DNA from 3 places in the Pararhizobium sp. O133 genome. Region 1 is predicted to be linked to each of the others. Evidence: riboswitches for the same ligand, from Rfam matches in the RefSeq annotation. Region 1 holds a riboswitch; each other region holds the start of a gene.

Region 1 (2,263 bases):
GCGAGACTGGGCGTAAAGAGGCTGGCTAATCGCGCGCCGGACGCTATTCTCCCGTCCGGCAATTTTGCTGGATTTATCGAGGACGGGATATGGCAGAGGCACTGTGGAACGGGATCAGGATTCCCGATTTGGACGGAAAGACCGTCCTGATCACCGGGGCATCGACGGGGATCGGCGCGGCGCTGGTGCGCGCATTTTCAGCCCAGGGCGCAAGCGTCGCCATCCACTATAACGAGAGCAAGCAGCCGGCGGCGGATCTGCTCGCCGAGGTTACCGGCACCGGCGGCAAGGCCGTTCTGGTGCAGGGCGACGTCTCGGCCGACGGCGTGACCGAACGGGTGGTGGAAGAAGCCGCCGCTCATTTTGGCCGTCTGGACGGGCTGATCAACAATGCCGGCGGCATGCTTGGTCGCGTGGCGACCTCGGAAATGAGCGATGCTCATTATGAGCGCGTCATGGACCTCAATGCCCGCTCCGTCCTTGCAGCGACGCGGGAAGCGCATCCCTGGCTGAAGAAACAAGGCGGCTTCATCATCAACACGACATCGATCGCCGCCCGCAACGGCGGCGGCAATGGTGCCATTCTCTATGCGGCTTCCAAGGGTTTCGTCTCGACCATCACGCGTGGCCACGCCAAGGAATTTGCCGGCGACAATATCCGAGTCAACGCTGTTGCGCCGGGTATCATCGCCACGCCGTTCCATGATCGCTATACCAGCCCGGAAATGCTGGACGCACAGCGCAAGACCGTGCCGATGGGCCGCGTTGGAACGCCTGAGGAGTGCGTGGGAACCTACCTGTTCCTCGCCTCGCCGACGCTGTCCGGCTACATCACCGGCCAGATCATCGAGGTCAATGGCGGCCAGCTGATGCCTTGACCCGGCGATACGCCCGGGTTTTTCGGACACCTTGAAACGGCCGGCGGCGCGCGGCCGTTTTCCGTGACTTGACGACAATACAGCGCTCGGACTAAGTCAAGCATGACGGTTCCCCGATGGATGACTTCGAGGGGATTAATAGGGAACACGGTGCGGAAGACCCAACAGGGACCAAGACCGTGGCTGCCCCCGCAACTGTAAGCGGATTGCCGATCGCCCATGTGATACCTCAATGGTGTCATGCCACTGCCGGACCTTAGGGTTCAGGCGGGAAGGCAGGCGAGAGACAGATATCCGCGAGCCAGGAGACCTGCCGTCGAAAGCAAATCCACAAACCCGGGCGGGGTTGCCCGGAACAGGAGCCCAAATGACCACTTTCGACCGCCCCATCCCGCATCCATCCTCGATTCCTTCTCGAACGGAACGTTTCGCCTGCGTTTAGGCGCCCCGAAAACCGCGTCTTCGTGACAGCGAGCCGGTCTCGTCCGGCTACGCGCATCGCGCAATCGCGTTTTCTTTCCGTTTCCGATCCCAATCCTCGAAGCGCGTACAAACCCTGCGCCCGCTTTCGTTTTTCAAGAAGGTTATCATGCCATACACATCCATTCGCGCCTCCCGCTGGCTGACATCGCTTTCGGCGGCTCTCCTTGCGCTCACCGGCTTCTCCGCCCCGACCTTTGCCGACGCGACGACCTATCCGCTTCAGCTCACCAATTGCGGCCAGACCGTCACGTTCGACAAGGCGCCGACAAAAATCGTGTCGATCGGCCAGGGCATGACCGAAATCCTGTTCTCCCTCGGCCTTGCCGACAAGATTGCCGGCACCGCCGTCTGGGTCGGCCCGGTGCTGAAGAAATACGAGGCCGTCAACCAGTCGATCAAGCGGCTGGCGGACAATGATCCGAGCTTCGAATCCGTCGTCGGCCAGGAGCCTGATCTGGTTGCCGCCGAGTTCGAATGGCATGTCGGCCCGCAGGGTTCGGTCGGCAAGCGCGAGCAGTTTTCCGAACTGGGTATCAATTCCTATATCGCGCCGGCCGATTGCGCCGCCAAGATCAATACGGACGGCGGCGACGGCGTGCGCAAGGAACTCTTCACGATGGATCTGATCTATCAGGAAATCCATGAGCTTTCTGCGATCTTCGACGTCCAGGCTCGCGGCGACGCCCTCGTTGCCGACCTGAAGGCCCGTGAGGCGGCCGCCGTCGCATCGATCGGCAACGCCAAATCCAGCGCGCTCCCGATCGTGTTCTGGTTTTCCAGCAAGGAAGTCCAGGGCGACGCCTTCATCGCCGGCAAGAACAGCGCCCCGGCCCATATCCTGAAGGCACTCGGCGCGAAGAATGTCGTGACGACCGAGGAGGAATGGCCGCTGGTCGGCTGGG
Region 2 (2,263 bases), on a different replicon from region 1:
GCTACCAGATGCTCGGCGAGCGCATCACCGATCCCAACGGTATCGAAGGGAACGTGCGCGAGATCGAGGGACTGGGACTGCTGTCCGTCGAGACGGTCATGGCGCCGGAAAAGACCGTGCGCAACAGCAGCGCTCGCTCGACGGTCTATGACGTTGCACTCGAAGGCTACGAAATCCATCTCGGCCGCACGACCGGCGCCGATTGCGCCCGCCCGGCCGTGATCATCGACGGCCGTGCGGACGGCGCGGTGTCCGCCGACGGCACGGTCAGCGGCACCTATCTGCACGGGCTCTTCACCAGCGACGCCTACCGCGCGGCGCTGCTCAGGAGTTTCGGCATAGAGGACGGCGGTCTCAACTATCGGCAGTCCGTTGATCAGGCGTTGGATGATGTCGCGGCGGAACTGGAGGCCGTTCTCGACCCGAAATGGCTCGACGGATTGATGTCATGATGATCGGGGATATCCCGTCCGACGCATTGTCGCATAGGGCCATTTTCGACCATGTCCCGGCAGGGGGCTCCGATTGACAGGCTCCAGCCAAGCGCCTAATCATCGATCATTGGATGGTTCCCGGCATGCCGTTGTATGTCGGGAGTAAATGGGAATGTGACGGGATGGACCCAAGCCGGGCATCCTTATCGCAGCCGACCCCGCGACTGTAGAACGGTCAGGGTTCGCCATTCGGGAAAACCGGACTTCCGGACGGGCCGCATCGGGCGGCCGCGGGAGACAAGGTCCAACCGGAAAAGCCACTGGAGTGTCATTGCGATCAGCCGGGGCCGGACGCCTCTCATTTCTACGAATCGTCCACCTCTTCGCAATGCCAGCCGATTGCGGTCACGCAATCCGGCGTCAAAACTCCGGGAAGGCGAGGCGAACCCGTTCGTGCCTTTGGGCACGTGGCGCCGTGAGCCAGGAGACCTGCCAGCCACAAGGGTATCGTGCCCGAACCAGGGAGGGAGACTCCCGATGCCAGCACGGAGGTTGTCATGGCTTCATCGATCCGTTCCACGAACGGCGCATATCCTATATCCGGGCCTGCCAAGGCGCGACCGTCCGTCATGTTCGTGCATCGCGCTTCAGCCTGAGGCCGGGATCGTCCGATGACATCGACAGAGTCAGGACCCGTCCTGGTCCTCGGCGGCGCCCGCTCCGGAAAGTCGACCTTTGCCGAAAAACTCGTCGTCACGTCGGGTCTCGCCATGCATTACGTCGCGACCGGGAGGGCCTGGGATGGCGAGATGCAGGCAAGAATTAACGAGCATCGCGACAGGCGCGGGCCGGACTGGCGGACCCATGAGGAACCGCTCGATCTCGTCGCCTGCCTGTCGGCGATCGACGCGCCGGAGCGGATCGTTCTCATCGATTGCCTCACTCTGTGGGTGACCAATCTGATGATGGAAGACCGCGACATGGTGAAGGAATTTACAAGGCTTGCGGCTCACCTGCCGCAGGCGAAGGCCCGGCTGGTGTTCGTTTCGAACGAGGTCGGGCTGGGTATCGTGCCGGAAAACCGGATGGCGCGCGATTTTCGCGACCATGCCGGCCGGCTGCACCAGATCGTTGCGGAGAAATCCGCTGAAGTCTATTTTATCGCGGCCGGATTGCCGCTGAAAATGAAGGGTTGATCCATGACCACCGCAAAGTCCGCTCACGGCAAGATCCCGGCAACGGTCATCACCGGCTTTCTCGGAGCTGGCAAGACGACGATGATCCGCAACATCCTGCAGAACGCCGAAGGCCGCCGCATCGCGCTGATCATCAACGAGTTCGGCGATCTCGGCGTCGATGGTGATGTCTTGAAGGGCTGCGGCGCGGACGCCTGCACCGAGGACGATATCATCGAACTGACCAATGGCTGCATCTGCTGCACCGTCGCCGACGACTTCATCCCGACCATGACGAAGCTTTTGGAGCGCGACAACCGCCCGGACCACATCGTCATCGAAACCTCGGGCCTCGCTTTGCCGCAGCCGCTGATCGCCGCCTTCAACTGGCCTGATATCCGCAGTGAGGTCACCGTCGATGGCGTCATCACGGTCGTCGATAGCGCCGCTGTCGCCGCCGGCCGTTTCGCCGACGATCACGACAAGGTCGATGCGCTGCGCGTCGAAGACGACAATCTCGACCATGAAAGCCCGATCGAGGAGCTTTTCGAGGACCAGTTGACAGCCGCCGACCTCATCATCCTCAACAAGACCGACCTTCTGGATTCGACCGGCCTTGCCTTCGTGCGCAACGAAGTCTCTTCGCGCACCAGC
Region 3 (2,263 bases), on a different replicon from region 1:
CGGTCAGGTAGTCGTGCTGGGCCGCATGTTCGATCCGCTGGGTGCTTGCCTCCAGTTCCACGGCCCGCGTTTCGGCAATCGCCTTCTGCCGCTGCAATTCCCTGTTCAGGAGGACGTCCGCGGTCACATCCCATTCGGCGCCGAGAAAGGTGATATTGCCGTCTTCCTCGAAGCAATGCGCACGCGAGCGGAGGTAGCGGATCTCGCCGCTCGGCAGGATGATGCGATATTCCGATTGATAGGCACCCTTCGTGGCGATTGCCTTGTCGAAATCGGCTTGCGCATGCTCAAGATCGTCCGGGTGGATCGCTTGCGTCCATACTTCGCCCTTGACGTGCTTCTCTTCGCGGCCGGTTCCGTAAAGCCGGTGCATTTGCAGATCCCAGACCACTTCGTTCGCCTGGGTGTCATGCTCCCAGACACCGATCTGGGATGCGTCGAGCGCCAGTCCCAACCGACGAAGAATATTCTGGAATTCCTGTTCGGACCTCACCGCTTTCATGGTCTTCTCTAAGAGTGATTCATCGCGTACAGGCGTGCGGGCCATTCTGCATCAAGGTTCCTAATGAACTATTGTTCCGCCGCACGCGAAATGTAAACGGCAATACAATCAACCATTCATTGTTATTTCAAGGCAGGTTTGTCCAATATCTCTTCATGGAGCCGAGATATATACGGCAACGGACAGACGAAGCTGCATCAAAGCTTGCCCTTCAAAGCGGCATGCCGCGTCGCAGCCTCGAATTGACATCGACGGGGGGACGTCATAATCATCGTCGGATCAATTGGTTCCCTGGGGGCGAGGCGCTTTCGGGGAGTAAATGGGAACGTGAAGGGTGGACCCATTCTGGGCATCTCTATCATGGCCGACCCCGCGACTGTAGAGCGGTCAGAGTTTGTCATGCCGGACATCCGGCAAAAGCCACTGCGGCGGCGGACTTCAAGTCCGTACCTTGGGAAGGCGAGACAGGCTCCTTGGTGCGAAAGTACCTGACGCCGCGAGCCAGGAAACCTGCCGGTTGATAAGGGGCACGGTGCCCAATTGGTGGGAGAAATCCCACGCGCCATCACGGAGGTTGTCATGGCTAAGACTAATGTTTCGAATGTAACGCTCTCCCTCAACGACCGCATCACGACCGGCATTCTTGCGCTGCTGATCGGCAGTTTCCTTGTTTTCGGCGCCGGCCTGGCCAATTCCGCCGTGCTGCACGATACCGCGCACGACGTCCGTCATTCCTATGGCTTTCCTTGCCATTGATCGCCTGAAAGGCGACCCGCCTTTCTCAGCCATCCAACATGAAGCAATGCCTGGTTTCGATGAAAACCGGGCGGCGGTGATCTATGCGTCCGTGCTTCGGCACCGGGCGATTTTTGCCGTGGGGATTTCAAGCATGCAAAGCGTGAACGCGGTCGAAAGCAGCTGTTCCGCTTGAACCTGGGGATATCGATATGGTTATTAAAACAATTCTGGCCGCGCTGGTGGCTGGACTGATTGCGGGTGTCTTCATGACCGCTGCGCAGGAACTTCGGGTGACCCCGCTGATCCTGCATGCCGAGGAATATGAAGGCAAGGAACCGGCCGCCGGGCAACCGGCAACCGAGCAACCCGCCACCGAACAGCAGCATTCGCATCTGAAGCAGCAATCTCCCGTGGACTATGTCCTGTCCGCTCTCTCGCCGATCACGCCTGCCTACGCGCATGAAGAGGGTGAACACGAGGAAGGCGGCATCATGTTCGGCATGAGCCGATTTTCGGGAACGCTGCTCGCCAATCTCGTGGCGGGCTCGGGCTTTGGCCTGCTTCTGGCTGGTGTCAGCCTCGTCATCGGCTATCCCATCACGTTGCGCAACGGAGCGCTCTGGGGCGCCTGCGGCTGGCTTGCCGTCCACCTGCTCCCTGCCCTCGGCCTGCCGCCGGAATTGCCGGGCTTCCCGGCCGCCGACCTGCAGGACCGGCAAATCTGGTGGGTGGCAACGATCCTGTTTTCTGGCGCCGGCCTCTATCTGATCGTCCTGCGCGGTGAATTCGTCGCCAAGGCGGCCGGCCTGCTGCTGCTGATCGCTCCGCATCTTTATGGAGCGCCGCAGCCAGTGGACATTTCGAGCGCGGTCCCGGCCGTTCTCGGCGCGGAATTCGCCGTGGCTGCGCTTGCGACGACACTGGCCTTCTGGATCGTGCTGGGCGTCGTCTCCGGCTTCATCAACGACCGGTTTCTGAAATCGGCCTGACAGTCATCGCGTGCCGCCCGCAAAGCTGGCGCGG

Evidence for each region. Region 1 has a riboswitch for cobalamin ahead of ACST81_RS24725 (ABC transporter substrate-binding protein). Riboswitches for the same ligand answer to the same signal wherever they lie in the genome.
Region 2: it holds a riboswitch for cobalamin, as region 1 does, so the genes downstream of both, cobU (bifunctional adenosylcobinamide kinase/adenosylcobinamide-phosphate guanylyltransferase) here and ACST81_RS24725 (ABC transporter substrate-binding protein) in region 1, are expected to answer to the same signal.
Region 3: it holds a riboswitch for cobalamin, as region 1 does, so the genes downstream of both, ACST81_RS10390 (CbtB domain-containing protein) here and ACST81_RS24725 (ABC transporter substrate-binding protein) in region 1, are expected to answer to the same signal.

Annotation. Positions count from the first base shown of each region.
Region 1 is NZ_CP196427.1:499,801-502,063, forward strand. Features, by position in the region: gene ACST81_RS24720 (SDR family NAD(P)-dependent oxidoreductase) at 90-878, shown strand; cobalamin riboswitch at 968-1,210, shown strand; gene ACST81_RS24725 (ABC transporter substrate-binding protein) at 1,468-2,263, shown strand, end outside.
Region 2 is NZ_CP196426.1:2,436,406-2,438,668, forward strand. Features, by position in the region: gene ACST81_RS11665 (cobyric acid synthase) at 1-452, shown strand, start outside; cobalamin riboswitch at 550-945, shown strand; gene cobU (bifunctional adenosylcobinamide kinase/adenosylcobinamide-phosphate guanylyltransferase) at 1,106-1,630, shown strand; gene cobW (cobalamin biosynthesis protein CobW) at 1,634-2,263, shown strand, end outside.
Region 3 is NZ_CP196426.1:2,160,808-2,163,070, reverse strand. Features, by position in the region: gene ACST81_RS10395 (bifunctional diguanylate cyclase/phosphodiesterase) at 1-502, opposite strand, end outside; cobalamin riboswitch at 770-1,034, shown strand; gene ACST81_RS10390 (CbtB domain-containing protein) at 1,082-1,258, shown strand; gene ACST81_RS10385 (CbtA family protein) at 1,450-2,229, shown strand.